2 regions of the Oceanobacillus sp. FSL K6-2867 genome follow, and region 1 is predicted to be linked to the other one. Evidence: riboswitches for the same ligand, from Rfam matches in the RefSeq annotation. Region 1 holds a riboswitch; the other holds the start of a gene.
The links. Region 1 has a riboswitch for thiamine pyrophosphate ahead of thiW (energy coupling factor transporter S component ThiW). Riboswitches for the same ligand answer to the same signal wherever they lie in the genome.
Positions count from the first base shown of each region.

Region 2: another riboswitch for thiamine pyrophosphate. It lies ahead of NSQ77_RS15120 (3-oxoacyl-ACP reductase); the one in region 1 lies ahead of thiW (energy coupling factor transporter S component ThiW).

Region 1 is NZ_CP150144.1:1,568,794-1,577,031, reverse strand. Features, by position in the region: gene NSQ77_RS07790 (MDR family MFS transporter) at 1-152, shown strand, start outside; gene NSQ77_RS07785 (ABC transporter ATP-binding protein) at 320-1,051, shown strand; gene NSQ77_RS07780 (ABC transporter permease) at 1,048-2,079, shown strand; gene NSQ77_RS07775 (TetR/AcrR family transcriptional regulator) at 2,166-2,786, shown strand; gene NSQ77_RS07770 (hypothetical protein) at 2,962-3,084, shown strand; gene NSQ77_RS07765 (response regulator transcription factor) at 3,115-3,417, shown strand; gene NSQ77_RS07760 (helix-turn-helix domain-containing protein) at 3,459-3,617, shown strand; gene thiE (thiamine phosphate synthase) at 3,742-4,350, opposite strand; gene thiM (hydroxyethylthiazole kinase) at 4,354-5,124, opposite strand; gene thiD (bifunctional hydroxymethylpyrimidine kinase/phosphomethylpyrimidine kinase) at 5,105-5,926, opposite strand; gene thiW (energy coupling factor transporter S component ThiW) at 6,004-6,489, opposite strand; TPP riboswitch at 6,666-6,777, opposite strand; gene NSQ77_RS07735 (LytTR family transcriptional regulator DNA-binding domain-containing protein) at 7,011-8,069, shown strand.
Region 2 is NZ_CP150144.1:3,113,317-3,121,554, forward strand. Features, by position in the region: gene NSQ77_RS15100 (NAD(P)/FAD-dependent oxidoreductase) at 1-36, opposite strand, end outside; gene NSQ77_RS15105 (hypothetical protein) at 367-768, shown strand; gene NSQ77_RS15110 (hypothetical protein) at 1,234-1,401, opposite strand; gene NSQ77_RS15115 (LLM class flavin-dependent oxidoreductase) at 1,659-2,969, opposite strand; gene NSQ77_RS15120 (3-oxoacyl-ACP reductase) at 3,052-3,804, opposite strand; TPP riboswitch at 3,927-4,026, opposite strand; gene NSQ77_RS15125 (DNA alkylation repair protein) at 4,259-4,504, opposite strand; gene NSQ77_RS15130 (dihydrodipicolinate synthase family protein) at 4,841-5,749, shown strand; gene NSQ77_RS15135 (LacI family DNA-binding transcriptional regulator) at 5,799-6,809, shown strand; gene NSQ77_RS15140 (tripartite tricarboxylate transporter substrate-binding protein) at 6,827-7,819, shown strand; gene NSQ77_RS15145 (tripartite tricarboxylate transporter TctB family protein) at 7,859-8,238, shown strand, end outside.

The sequences.
Region 1 (8,238 bases):
ATCCTGATACAATCAGAGAAGCAATGGTAGCTGGTGTAGAGCTTGTTTATTTTATTGCTTTTGCAATATCCATTATTGCTGTAATCATGGCATTTTTCGTTTATCGTGCTGCCCCGAAGGAATCGGAAGAGGAGCCAGTTAAAGAGAATTAATAAGTTGAAGGAAAAAATAAGCTTTTATTCTGAGGGATTCAGAGTGGGGCTTATTTTTTTATGGTTTTTAATGATTGCTCACTATCTACTATCTTTACATGAATGATATGTTGCTGTATATTATAAGTGAGTAATCACTCACTTATAATATAGGCGAGGTGAAATGGATGAGTAAACGAAAATCATGTATTTCGATTCAACATGTGTATAAGAAGTTTGGTAAGCATGTGGTGTTAAAGGATATCAATCTTGAAATTGAAAAAGGTGAGATTTTTGGACTTTTAGGTCCGTCTGGTGCTGGAAAATCAACTTTAGTAAAAGAATTAGCTGGACTGGATATTCCAACGTCAGGGGATAATTATATCTTTGAAGAAAAAATGCCAACCCTCAAATTAATGGAGCGAATTGGGTATATGGCTCAATCGGACGCGCTTTACGAAGACCTGTCAGCAAATGAAAATTTACAGTTCTTTGCAAGCTTATATGGGTTAAAAGGCAAAAAGAAAAAGGAAAGAATTAAGGAAGTGATGCAGCTTGTTGACTTATCAGATCATTTAAATAAGCTCGTATCCAATTATTCTGGTGGAATGAAAAGAAGGCTGTCACTGGCGATTGCACTTCTTCATGAGCCAGAAATTCTTATTCTGGATGAGCCAACAGTAGGAATTGATCCTGTTTTACGAAAGAGTATTTGGGATGCTTTTTATGACTTGAATAAGAAAGGGACAACAATAATCGTTACAACCCATGTGATGGATGAAGCGGAAAAATGTGACCGGCTGGGACTTATGCGAGATGGAGCAATGATTGCTGTCGGCACGCCAGAATCATTGCGAAATGAGACAAATACAGAAACGATAGAACAAGCATTTCTTGTTTATGGAGGTGCGACATCATGAGAGTAATTGCATTAACGAAAAGGATTTTACAGCAGCTCATACGGGATAAGCGGACATTGGGATTGCTTATCTTTGCGCCGATTTTAGTCCTGACTATGCTTCACTTGGTTTTTAATGGAGATGACTATGTACCGAAAGTGGGATTAGTAGAAATTCCTGAAGCTATTGTTGACCAAATTGATGCGACAGATGCTGAAGTAACCATATACACGAATGAAAATGATGCGCAGCAAGCTGTCCACTCTGAGGAAATTGATGGTTATATTTTACTTGATGATGCCACTACTCCAGCTGTCTTTCTTGAAGGTAGTGACCCAAGTGTGAATAGTGCAACATTGAGATGGATCCAATCAGCATTTGATTCACTGAAGCAGAGTGAAGGTGATGCACAACATGAAATTGATTATTTATACGGCTCAAGTGATATGGGTTCATTCGATTATTTTGGCCCAGTACTGCTCGGATTTTTTGTGTTTTTCTTTGTCTTTATTATTGCTGGCGTTTCGTTTATTCGGGAGCGGACAACAGGTACGCTGGAGCGGCTGCTATCTACACCATTGCGTAAATGGGAGATTGTAATGGGGTATGTTCTTGGATTTGGAATCTTCACGATTATTCAATCAGCAATTATTGCATGGTATGCTATTTATGTACTGGATATGATGATGGTAGGAGCATTTATTTATGTGCTTTTAATTACATTATCACTTGCACTCACAGCACTAACATTAGGGATACTCATTTCTTCATTTGCGAACAATGAATTGCAAATGATTCAATTTATTCCGATTGTTGTTATTCCGCAAATATTCTTTTCCGGTCTTTTTAATTTAGAAACAATTTCCGATTGGCTAAGCTGGGTTGGTCCGTTTACACCCCTTTATTATGCAGCAGATGCTCTGCGGGACGTTATGGTGAGGGGACATGGCTGGAATGAAATATATTTAAATTTAATTATTCTGTTTGGCTTTTCACTGCTATTTATGCTATTAAATGGCTTGACGCTCCGTAAGTATCGAAAAATATAAATTATGCTTTTCGTTGCTACCTGTGACACTTATTCGATATGATGTTAGATAAGAGGAATGTTTAACTTGATAAGAGGCGAAATTTGATGACAAATAGTGAAACGAAATTAACTAAAAAACAAATAGCGATATTAGAGGCAGCAACAGAGTTATTCGCAGAAAAAGGCTATGCAGGTACTTCCACGAGTGAAATCGCTAATAAAGCAGAAGTTGCAGAGGGGACAATTTTTAAACACTTTAAATCGAAAAAGGGGCTTTTGTTATCGATTGTTTCACCGATGATGGTGAGGCTGATTGCTCCAATGGTAAAAAAAGATATGAACAAGGTTCTTGATCAGGATTTTGAACGTTTTCAAGACTTTATTCGAGCAATGATTGAGAATAGAAAAGAATTTATTAAAAAAAACCTGCCCCTTTTACGGATACTGATTCAGGAAATTCCTTTTCATCCAGAGTTAAAGGAGCAGTTTATTGAGTATATCGGCAAAGATATTTTTGGTAAACTCAGAAACATTGTTGAACATTACCAGGCTAAGGGCCAGCTTATAAAAACCCATCCCGATACAATCATTCGAATCGTTGCCTCGTCTATTTTTTCTTATATTATCGCACGATACGTTATTATTCCTGAGGGAGATTGGAACGATGAGGAAGAGGTTGATCGAATAATTCAAGTTCTGGAAAATGGGATTGTGCCAAGGGAATAGGCGTTTCTAGCTTTTAATCCTTTTCTATGGGAAACGTAGAAAAGGATTTTTTATGTTCTGTCGTAAGCAGTTAAGGCTAATTTATTTAGCTGACCACTAATTATTAACTAAAAATAAACTTTTGCGTTGTCGTTAATAAAGTGACTTATACTTGAGTTGGAGAAGGGGAGGACCTATGGCAGAACAAAGCAAAATTCTTATCGTGGAAGATGATTATGAAATTGCCTCGATTATGAGGAATCACTTAGCTAGAGAAGGATTTGAAGTGACTTGGGCATCAACTGGGGTAGAAGGCTAGGAGGATTTCAAAGAGGATAATTATACCTTAGTGCTTATTGATCTTATGATGCCAGAGATGGATGGTTTTACATTATGTGAACAGATTCGATTAGAAAGTGATATACCATTATTAATTGATAGTGCTAAAAGTGAGGATGAAAGCAAGATACGAGGATTAGGTCTTGGTGCGGATGATTGTCTAACAAAGCCGTTCAGCCTGAAAGAATTGGCTGCTCGGGTACATTCTCACCTAAGAAGATACCAGCGCTATACAAATAAACATTATAATGAGCAAGTCTTTCATTATAAACATGGGCTGGGCGTTGATTTTTTAATGAAGCTGTATTTTTAGATGAAGAAATTCTCTTTCTAACCGCCAAAGAGCGGGAAATTTTGTTTTTTCTTGCTAAGAATCCATTTATTACGTTTGAAAAAGAAAAAATTTATGAGCATGTATGGCAACTGATGAATGTTGATGGCAATAACACAGTAACAGTTCATATTAAAAGCTTTCGCAATAAGCTGAGGGATACTATTTTTTTCTATTTATAGTGATTGTTTCCTGTTTGTTGATGGGGATGACTTATCAGGAAAAGTGTTAACTTGATAGTTTGCTTCCTTTGTTAGGTTACGGATTAAAGAATATCCCAGTAGTTAGACTCTGGGATATCTTCTCCTAAATAGTTTTCACAGCTCCAGCAATATCCTCTGCCTGTGTAACCACAGAAATAAATGAAACTCCATCTGCCCCAGCTTGCAGAACAGAGCTCGCATTCTTCGTATTGATCCCACCAATACCGACAATTGGCAGCGTTGGAAATTGGGTGCGTAATGTCTGAATCCATTCCAAACCAACAGCCGCTTTTGCATCTGTTTTGGTTGTTGTGGGAAAAATTGGACCTGCACCAATATAATCGACAAGATCTAGTGGACTTCTTTCAACTTCACCCATGTTAGAAAGGGAGAGTCCGATGATTTTAGTTGGAAAAGCCAGACGCAACTCCTTTACCGATTGATCGTCCTGACCAACATGAATTCCGTCCGCATCCAGTAATTCAACAAGCCGGGCATCATCGTTTACAATAAACGGAATCTCGTACTGTCTGCAAATGGCTCGTAACTGCTTGCCTAATTCCAGTTTCGCATTACCATTAAGTGATGCAGGTCCCTTTTCGCGGAATTGAAATGCTGTGATTCCAGCTTTGGCTGCAGCTTCCAGTATTTTTGCTGGGTCACGATTACAGTTTTGACTGCCCATAATAAAATATTTTCGTAAAAATAACATTGCTTATTTTCCCTCCAGTTGTTCTACTTCAAGTGAAAGGGCATCGATGAATGGCGCAACAAATGTCCCTGAGCCATTTACTGATGGACTAGCGGCTGCATGGGAGGCGGCTAATCCGTAAAATTGAACAGCTGTCAATGCTTGCTCTTCAATTGGGTCATCGGTTGTTAAACAGGCAGTCAGTATAGAGCCTAGCAAACAACCAGCTCCTGTTACTTTAGCTAAAGTTGGGTGCCCCGTATGATTTAGGATACAGGACTCTCCAGTACAAATAATATCTGTTTTACCGGTAACAACGGCAGTCGTTTCGTACGCCTTTGCTACACGCTGAGCAATTTCTTCTGCATTACCATCTCCGATAGATTCTACGCCTTTTGTTTGCCAAGGGATATCGGCTAGATATGCTAATTCACCTGCATTTCCTTTGATAGCAGTAGGCTTTACCTCTTTTAAAATTTGTTTAACAGCAGCTGTCCGAAATGTCGTTGCAGCAACACCTACTGGGTCGAGTACAACGGGAATTCCTTTTTCATTTGCCTTTTTACCAGCAAGTATCATTGCATCTAGATCGTTTGCTGTTAAGGTACCAATATTTATTAAAAGACCATCCGCAATAGAAGCCATATCCTCTGCTTCCTCTTCGGCTTTTGCCATTACGGGAGCGCCGCCAAAGGCTAATAGACCATTTGCGGTAAAATTCATCACAACTTGGTTCGTTAAATGATGAATGAGTGGTGTCTTTTCCCGTACGCTTTTAATAATTTGTGAATTCATGTTTAGCACCTTCTTTCCGTATTGCCCAATGGTTTGTTGGACCACTTCCAGATCCAAGATCGAAGGAATGCTTAATTGCCGCAGTGACAAATTCCTTTCCATTTTTAACAGCGTCATACAAAGATAATCCTTTACTTAAATAGGCAGTAATTGCAGCTGCATACGTACAGCCAGTTCCATGCGTGTTTTTTGTATCAATTCGCTCTGCTGAGAAGCTGTGTATGTTTGAGCCGTCATACAGGAAATCAATTGCTTCGCCTTCTCTGTGCCCGCCTTTGATTAGGGCAGCGCCAACACCGAATTTCTTAACAAGCAGCTCTGCGGCCTGTTTCATATCAGCTGTTGTTTCAATCGGTTCTTCAATTAGAAATTCCGCTTCTGGAATATTTGGAGTTACAAGTGTGGTGAGTGGTAAAAGCTGCTTGCGTAAATAATCACGTGCCTCTTCTTCTATTAAAGCATCTCCACTCGTCGCAACCATAACAGGGTCCATGACATATGGAACTTGAAGGGCTGCTATTTTTTTCTGGATAACTTCCATCATATCTTGATTGGCGATCATTCCGGTTTTTAGTGCGTGAATAGGCATATCGGAAATCACGGAGTCCAGTTGCTGTTCAATAATTTTAAGTGGTACATGGTGAATTGCTTGAACACCTGTTGTATTCTGGGCTACAACCGAGGTAATAACGGACATTCCATAGCTTTGCAGCTCTTGGAATGTTTTTAAATCAGCGTGGATACCTGCTCCACCGCTTGGATCTGTTCCGGCAATTGTAAGTGCACATGCTACTTGTTTCATTGGTTATACACCGTCCTATTGAAAGATTTCTCACATGTAAGTGTTATTTTTATTAATCCTTGTATAAATCGTGCAATTTAATGACGAATTAAACGTTTACTTGCAACTCTTGAAACGATAAATAAGCCAATCAGGGAACCAGTAATACTACTAACTAAAAAAGGTGGGATAAAGGCAAATGCTCCGGCAGAGCTTCCCATAAAGATAGAAGCAAATGGTACAGCGAAAAGTGCACCGAAAATCCCGCTTCCAACGCCTTCGCCAACAGCAGCCAGTGCATTTTTTCCGGATTTTTTATAAAGGTAGCCTGCTAAAAAGGCACCAACCATTGCACCTGGAAATGCTAATAATGTACCTAGCCCGAGCATATTGCGAAGTAAGCTGATCATAAAAGCGATAACGACGGCTGGTCCTGGTCCGAGCGTAACTGCTGTCATGACATTAATTGCATGCTGAACAGGATAGGCTCTAGCGATTCCAGCGGGAAACCATAGCAATTGAGCAGTAATCGTGCCGATTGCAATAAATACAGCCATGGTAGTTAATAAACGTGTTCGATTCATCAGTTCCTCCATTTCTGGGGTAATACAAAAGGCAGTGATATAAATCAGTGCACTTCTGTACAGCAAGTCCTGGTCACTGAATTTTGGAATTCAGCTGCGGCCGCGTTGCTGGAATTGGACGCAAAAAAAGCTAGATCCATTGGGACCCAGCTTGATACGTGTGAAAAATAGTTTGGACATATGTCAGACTACTTCCCTCCGCTGGCATTAACCAGATCAGGTCCATAAGAGTCGGGAATTGGTACGCTTCCCTCTCAGCCCATATTTTGGGCACCCCTAGTAGTTTAAATAACGATATACATTTGAATTCAACTCTAAGCTTAACAAATTTTTTAACTTTTGTCATTATTAACATGGAAAACATGGTATAACTAATGTAGTCTGCTATACAGAAGAGTTATAAAAGTAACATACTGAATACTGTTATAAACAAATGTTTTACACAGTCAGTTGCCCATAGAGGATAATTACATCATCAATTCCTACATCCACAAAAGACGGAATAATGAAAGGCTGATAAAATGACAATTTTAACAATGAAAAATATAGAAAAACATGAAAAAGATACACAGCTGTTTTCCGCTTTTAATTTAGAAATTGCTGAAGGACATATTACAGCAATTTATTCATCACTAAATGTTCGGAGTACGCTTTTAAATATGATTCTTGGAAAAATCCCTGTGGTAAATGGGGAAATTCGGGTTAAAAATGTAACCATTGCAGAAGACAAACGGAGATTTTTGAACAACCTTGGCATTTGTTTTTTTGAAGAAGGGATGTATGAGAGATTAACGGTTTCTGAGTATTTACGTTTTTTTAATAAACTATATGAAGTGGAACTGGAGTTAGAACAAATTATCCATTTAACACAGCTGCAAGAAAAGAAGAATAAAAGAATTAGAGACTTAACATTTTCGGAGATGAAACGTGTGCAATATGGACGTTTACTAATTCAGGCACCTTCTTTATTTGTTTTTGAGGAGCCGGACTTGAATGTAGACATGGAAACAAAACGTGTATTTATTAATATCACGAGAAAAATACAAGAAATAGGCAAAAGCATACTTATATTAACTGGAAATATGGAGAGTGCTGTTACGGTCGCTGATTGTGTTTATCGGCTGGATGAAGATGGACTACGAATTATTGAGACAGAAACAGAGGAAGATGCAGCAGAAGAAAAGGATACAGAATTAATTCCAGCAGAAGAAACAGATAATGAGAAAGGTCCAAAGCCAATTCAATTGAATAAAATTCCAACGAAGGTCAATGACAAAATTGTTTTATTTGACCCACCCGAGATTGACTACATTGAGAGTAATGATGGTCAAGCAAATATTTACATAAAAGGAGAAGCATTTCCAAGCTCACTCACCTTAACCAATTTAGAAGACCGCTTGCAGCATTTTGGATTCTTCAGATGTCACCGATCCTATATTGTAAATTTACAGAAGGTTCGCGAGGTAATTACATGGACCCGAAATAGCTATAGTTTGATTTTGGATGATAAGGAAAAGTCACAAGTGCCACTTTCAAAAACAAAAATGGCAGAATTAAAAGATCTGCTCGGCCTTAAATAAGCTCCGTTCATTGGAAAAAGCGGAAAATCAAGGCTTACTAATTAGATAATTCACTGCAAAATATACTCCATTCACCTTGAAAAATACTCTTTTCATTAGAAATATGCTGTTTTCACTTCATTTTCCATTTAATCTAGAGTCACAAACAAAAGTGATTTACGGGGAGGAA
Region 2 (8,238 bases), 1.5 Mb from region 1:
TCCAACAATGATTACATCATAATTAGTACTTGTCATTTTTAATATCCTCCTCTTATTATTTTTTAAAAATTGAATAGCTTATATTCCCTCCTATTAAGTATAACTTAGTTAAGCTATACTTAATATACTTTATATTATAAACATTAATATTTTAATGAAAAGTAGGAATTTTAAAATCATATAGATTTTTTTAAAAATGTACTATACGCATATATATAATATATACCTTTAAAAATTATAGTATGCATAATCATACTATATGATTAAAAAGACCATACTGTACAATGTAAAAAATAGATATATACTAGTATCTATTAAGTATAGCTTAATAATACTTACCAATAATTAAATTATAGGAGGATAATCATGACTAAACCATTAGCTAGCAAACCAGGATTTGAAATCTTTAAAGTAGCAGATTTAGAAAAAAAATATCCATTACTAGATTTAGGTAAAATGATTGACAAACGAGGAGTAAACAGCGAAATTGTAGATATCCCAATAACGGAATCGTTAAATCCACTTACAATCGGCTTGTTCTCAATGAAGCCAGGAGATTCATTTGATTTCTTATATGAAACACTAGAATTCAAAGTTGTAACAAAAGGGAAATTTGTCCTCCGTGACGAAGAAGGCAACCGTCACGTTGCAGAAACAGGAGATATAATCCTATTCTCACCAAATGTACCAGTTGTATTTGATGGTGAAAGTGATGGAGAGGCAATCTACACGAAACATGCACCAGCTGATCCAGGAATGATGAATTAATTAATATACATTGAAATAATAAAGCCAATGTTTTCTTAAATAGAAAACATTGGCTTTATTCATATAGAATTAACATATGTTTTCAGAATTTTGTTGTCTTGTCCACGAGAGGAAGAAGTATCTATTTAATAAACTGATGCATTTGTAGGGGGGGATAGATTTAATTCAACAAGTCATGGAAAAATACTAGAAGCTGAAGCACTAGAGAAAAAAGCAAACGATAGTAATAGGGTGAATATACTGAATAATAAAACCCGTTCTTCTAGTAAATGTATACTCTACTACTTTATTAAATTAGACCCCATTGATCTTGCGTAGAAGTGGGCCCACATCATAAAAAAGGTGTGGGCCATTTTTCAATTAATATAGTAGTTACTCTATGGCAAAGCAACAGACTACCAACCTATTAAGGTTGTTTTCTCTTTAATCTTGATTAATTCAAGTCGGTTTATTAACGCTTTTAGATTAATTTTTTAAAGGATAAAAGATTAACACTCCAACCAATAGAAAAGTGATCAGTCCTCCGAGTCCAGAAGTTATAAGAGAAGTTTCTGCTGGATACTGCCATTTAAGGAACCCTAGAATGAGAGCTAGTATCCATCCGATAATATGAATTTTTGTTTGTCGTTTCAATTCTTATTACCTCCAAAAGGAATTGTCTTGTTAGCGCTCTTTTTTCACAAATGTACCAGCTGCAACGGTTTATTGTTACGCAATCGTTCTTTCCCTTGGTAATGAACACTGTTATTTCCACTCTCATCTGAAATCTCAATCGTGCAATTGAAAAGATCATTGAGAAAGGTTGATCTGCCTATGAAATTCCCTTTGCTAATAAACTATACAAACATAATGGTGAAGATGCAAAGTATAATAACGTAAGTCCAATTTAATTATTTTGTTAATCCTAAATGTTCACGGAAGGTGTGACCTTCATAATTCTTTCTGAAGAGACCTCTTCTTTGCATTTCAGGAACAATCAGTTCCACAAAGTCTTCTAAACTGCCTGGTAATGTAGGAGGCATAAGATTAAATCCGTCAGCAACACCAGCTTCAAACCAGACCTCCATCTGATCCACAATGTCTTCGGGTGTACCTATCAATGTATGATGTCCACCGCCTGCACTAAGATAACCTAGTAATTCTTTTACTGTAGGTTGTGTATCATGAATAATTTCCAGTATTGTTTCGTAACGTCCAACTGGACCAGTAAATTCTTCTACTGGAGGTAATGGAGGTACTGCTTTATCAATTTCCCAATTTGAACAGTCCTGCTGAATAAAGAAACTCAACTGTTTTAAAGCAGTTTCGATAGGTAATTGCTCATCTAATGCTGCTTTTTTGCCTAAAGCTTCCTCACGCGTATGCCCTACATAAGTGACTAGGCCAGGGAATACTTTAATATGTCTATTGCTGTCTTCGCTTTGTTTAACTTGTTCATCTAATTTTTTACGAAAACTTTTTGCTTGCTTTAAGTTCCACGACACGGAATAGACTGCATCGGCATATTTTGCGGCTAATGCAATGCCTTGTTTAGATGCTCCCGCTTGCATGGATACTGGTTTGCCTTGCGGACTTTTGGGTGTGGTGGATGGGCCATGCACTTTAAAATACGTACCATCGTGATGAAAAGGCTGAATGTTTGATGGATTTATCAATTTCCTTTCTTCTCGATGATGCAGAAACGCATTATTGTCCCATGAAAGAAATAACTTGTTCATTAAAGCAGCGAATTCATCTGCCTTTTCATAACGTTTGTCACGAGGTGGCAGTTCTTCCATACTATGATTCATCGCCTCAAAATCAGTCATGGAGGTAACGAGATTCCAGCCAACTCGCCCTTTTGTAATATGGTCTAAACTTAAGAGCTGTCGTGAAGCTGTGAAAGGATTAGAAAAAGTGCTTGAAATTGTTGCAACTAATCCAACATGATTTGTCACTTGCGAAATAGCTGTTAAATTGACTACTGGATCAAACCAAAATGCTGGCATATCACTGGCATTTTTAGCTGGAAATGATTGATTATCAGCAAAAAATACTGCGTCAAAATAACCTTTTTCCGCTACTTGTGCTAAAGATTGATAATAAGAAATATCCCCAATATGTTCAACGCTTGAGTCAGGCATTAACCAAGCAGCTTGATGGTGTCCACAACCATACAGCAAAATACCTAAATGCAGTTGTCTTTCTTTCGTTTTTGTCATTTTATTTGCACCTCAACATACATCATTATTAACTGTCTTGTATATTCCGTTTTTGAAGGATCAGCTATCGTATTTTAAGCTATTAGTTCATTGTCAAACCGCCGTCTATTGTGAAATTTTGACCTGTAATACCGTCTGCATTTTCCGAAGATAAATAAGCGACCATATTGGCTACATCTTGAGGTGTAGTCACTTTCTTCAATGGCGTTGATTGAGCAATTAAATCGAATACTTCTGGTGTTGTAACGGCACTCGCGTTAGTTGTTTTTAATAATCCACCTGAAACTACATTCGCTTTTATACCATATACACCTAATTCGGAAGCGATATTCCGTGTAAAACCTATTAACCCAGCTTTAGCTGTTGTATATTCGTGATAGGGTACAACAGGATTTTGATATAAATTTGTACCGATGCTTATAATACTTCCATTTTGCCGTTCAATAAATTGGGGGATGACGCTTTGAATTACATTAAAAGCTGCTTTTAACGTACCATCTAGTTGTTTTTGATAATCATCCCATGTAAGTTCTGTGAAGGATTTTTGTTTGGTTGGATCAAACTTGAAATCTACCAATGCATTATTGACGACAACATCTATTTGGCCAAAATATTCCGTTGCTTTTTTTATCAATTCATCTACTTCTTTACGATTTGTTACATCAGCCTGAATTGCAATAGCATTCTCTTCACCAATCTCAGAAACGAGCTTCTCAGCAGCTTCTTTGCTTTGATAGTAGTTGATAACCACTTGAAATCCTTGCTGTGCCAATGTCTTTACAATAGTTGCCCCTAACCCTCTGCTGCTTCCTGTTACTAATACTGTTCTAGTCATCCTAACAACTCCTATTAATAAAATGATAGATAAAATAAAAATACGCAACCATCCCATAGGAAAGCTGCGTAAAAACAAATAACTACATATTAAAAATAAGGCATAAACGTTCTTTAAGTATGTATTTAGAGTTTACACTTTCCTACGCTAGTTTCAACTAGTTCAGGTTCAAAGGGTTTGAGTAATACTCATCTCAGTTAAATAACACCCCTAGTGCATATAATTAAGTTATATTCAATGTTATAATCTTAAGAAATTTATGTCAAGGGAATAGGGCTGGTTAACATAATTTTATGATTTTTGCTATAAAACGTGATTGTTTTTTTATTCAATTTATACTCTTAATCATAATGGATTCATATTTATAATCGATCATTAATTAACAAGTTTAGGTTTCTTAAAAGGTTAGTTTAAATTAGAGTTCATAACAATGAAATCATTTGGATCCTTAATTTTAAAAACCTTCATATTTAGCAAATTGTTCAAATGTATTTTCATTATCTATCAAACCACATATTCCACATTGAATACGGTATTTTGGCCCCTTATACATCTGATGGAACATTTCTGTATTCTCATCTGTATAACTTTCCAGTAATTCTCCAGTTTTTGCATCTAGTTTAACAGGTATTGCGATTTGCTCAATGAGATTAAAGCGGGATTTATTTGTTTTGCAATTTGGACAACGGTATGGCTTCATCCGTATTGCACCTCCATATGTCTTTTAGTGATGACGGTCATTTTCTGATTTTCATGTTTATTGTGGCCTATTTGCTTTTTATTATTCGGGAAACTGTTTGTTTGGGGAGTTTTGTTTTGGTTAATGAGCTTCTAAAACTTTAATATGGAACAATTTACTCTTTTCGTATTTATTGATAAAAATTAAAAATTCCTATTGAAAAGTAAACGCATTCATATTATAATATGATAAAACGTTTTACTATATTATCATGCATTTAACATAGATTATAGGGGTTAAATATAAGATATTTAAGTATATATAATAAAACGTTTTACTATGTATAGGAGGGGCGAAATGAAAAAACTGTATGGTGTTACTACAGCAATGATAACTCCGATGTATGAAAATGGAGAAATCAACCTAGAAGGCACGAAGGAATTAACGAATTTTTTAATTGATAAGGGTGTTGATTGTCTTTACCCATTAGGAACAACAGGAGAAATGTTTAAGCTTTCGGTATCTGAGAGGAAAAGGGTTGCTGAAGCGGTTATTCAAACAGCGAATAATAGGGTGAATGTTTTTATCCATGTTGGTGCTATGAATCAAAGAGATACAATTGATTTGGCCCAGCATGCATATGAAGCTGGAGCAGATGGTATTGGTGTCGTTACACCTGCATTCTTTAGCGCAAATGATTATGAAATTGAAGAATATTATGCAACAGTTTCAAAGAAACTACCAAGTGATTTCCCTATTTATCTATATAGTATTCCTCAGCTATCAGGAAATGAGTTATCCATCCCAGTTGTAAAAAAATTAGTAGAAAAATATGAAAATATAATAGGAATTAAATATAGTTATCCTGATTTTGTGATGTTAAAAGATTACTTAGCTGTTGGAAATGATGGATTTTCCGCATTAACCGGTGCAGATTCCTTATTCTTACCTGCGTTGGCACTGGGATGTGATGGTGTGGTTTCAGGTGTTTCCTGTGTTTTCCCAGAACCATTTGTTGAGATATACAAAGCTTATCAAAATAAAGAATTAGATAGGGCAAGAGAATTACAAAGACATGCAGACAAGTTAATTACATTATTAAAAGGTGGTTCTAATATGTCTTATTTTAAAAAGGCTATTGAATATAGGGGAATCCAAGCAGGTTCTGTTAAAGCACCTCAATTAGATATCGGCAGTCAGGAGGAAAAAGAACTGATTGAAAAACTCGATGGGTGGAAGTTAAACATTCCTTTGGTAATCCGATAGCCTTTCCGTTATTCTGTATGGAAGAATGATGTTACGGAGGCGGAAGTTAATGAAGAAAATTACGATAAAAGATGTTGCAAAAGATGCAGGAGTTTCCATTAGTACCGTGTCAAAGGTCATCAATAATAAAGGATACATTGGAAAAGACTCACGTGCTAAAGTGGTGGAATCTATAAAACGCTTAGGATATAAAGTAAATGCAAATGCAAGAAGTTTAAAGTCTTCGAAGTCTAATAAGGTTGCGGTTCTCATATCCGATATTTCGAATCCTTATTTAATGTCAATTGCAAAAGAAGTTGAAAAAACGATTCGTGGTTTGGGTTTTCATATGATCCTTGTAAGTCACAGTGATGAAGAAGGAACAGAGAATGCTGCCCTACAAATTATTATAGAACAGCAAGTCGCTGCTATTGTTGTTATTCCTACAGGTGGAAATCAGGATGTGTTCCAAAGTATAAAAAAATCAAATATTCCAGTTATTTCTGTTGATAGGGAAATTGAAAATGTAGAGACTGATTTAATTGTAGACGATAATTATTATGGATCGTTTGAAAGTGTTAGATATCTTTCCGAACTTGGGCACAAACGTATAGGCATTATATATGGACATACAAGAAATTCAATTGGACGAGATAGATACCAAGGAGCCATGGATGCAATAAAACATTTCAATTTAGATTCGGATCTAACATTAATAAAGGAGACGAACTTTAAAGAAGAATTAGCATATAGAGCAACAATGGAATTAATGCGGCTTCCAGATGCTCCTACTGCAATCTATTCTTGTAATAATACTATGACTATAGGAGTTTTAAAAGCATTAAGAGATTATGGTGTTCATATTCCAAATGAAGTCTCTATTATCGCATTTGGGGATCAGAAACAGTGGGAATTATTTGTTCCCAAACTAACTTTAATGACACAACATATAAGTAGAATTGGAATTGAAGCATCTATTATGTTAAAAAATCGCTTAATGTTAGATAAAAGATTTCCTGAAAAAAAGATTGTTATTAGACCAACTTTAGTAGAAGGTCAATCGTGTCGAAAAATTACTTAAATTGGAGGTAAATATCTATGAAAAAGTTTATTTCGTTCTTCTTAATTTCTAGTTTAGTTCTTTTCTTAGCTGCTTGTGGTAATTCAGACAGTAAAGCGGGAAGCTCTGCTGATCAAGAGACAGGTTCAAGTTTTCCTGAAGACCAAATTGAAGTAGTCGTTCCTTTTGCTGCTGGTGGAGCATCTGACTTAGTTTCTCGTACGATTGCAACAGAAATGGAAAAGGAACTTGGTGTACCAGTTGTTATAACAAATAAAACTGGAGGCTCTGGTGCAACTGGTTTACTTTCCGTTAAAGATGCCAACCCAGATGGATACACAATCGGCTATGTACCAGTTGAATTAGCAATGTTGGAAAGTCTGGGATTAGCAGAAATAAGTCCTGAAGATTATGCAGCATTAGGTCAATTAATGACAATCCCTGCTGGAATTATTGTTAGCGGAGATGCTCCTTATAATTCAGTTGAAGAATTTGTTGAACATGCAAAAGAAAATCCTGGAGAAATCAAAATAGGTAACTCAGGTACTGGATCCATTTGGCATATTGCAGCTGCAGCATTTGCTGGAGAAGCGGACATAGAAATTGGACATGTTCCATATGATGGTGCTGCACCAGCTGTAACCGCTTTAATGGGTGGTCATATTGATGCTGTTACAGTTAGTCCATCTGAAGCAATTTCTGGTATTGAAAGTGGGGATCTTAAAGTGCTTGCTGTTATGAGTGAAGAACGTGATGTAAATGCTCCCGATTCTCCTACATTACAGGAATTAGGGTATGATATAAACCTTGGAGGATGGGGTGGTTTTGTTGCTCCAAAGGAAATTCCAGAGGATGTATTAGAAGCATTAAAAGCTGCTTTTGAAACAGCATATAATAGTGATGCATTCCAAAAACTATTAGAAGATAGAGGGATGAACCCTGACTATAAACCAGGAGATGAGTTCCAGGAATTTGCAAAAGATCAATATGATTTCTATAGTGAGTTAATTCCTACAATCGAATTTGAATAAGAATTAAATCTCTTACTTGGTCTGAAGGGAGGAAAGGTTATGAGAGCTGCAAATTTGATGTTTAGTATTGCTATTATCGGGATTTGTGGATTTCTATTTTCAGAAACTTATCAATTCACAACAATGTTTGCTCAAGATGGTATTGGTCCAGCGTTTTTCCCTCGAGTTATATTAGCATTGATTATTATTACACAACTGTTCGAGTTAGTAAAAAGCTTTAGACTAGAAAATAGCCCGATGGTTCCGAAAAGTATGTGGCCAAATTCTATCAGACTAGTGATTTTTATTGCAGTTGTTATATTATTTATTAGTTTATTAGGGGTTGTACCATTTATCATTAATGCTAGTATTTCGTTGTTCTTATTATGTTTAATATTGAGGCTGCCTTTTTTCCCTTCCGTATTAGCATCAGTGGGATT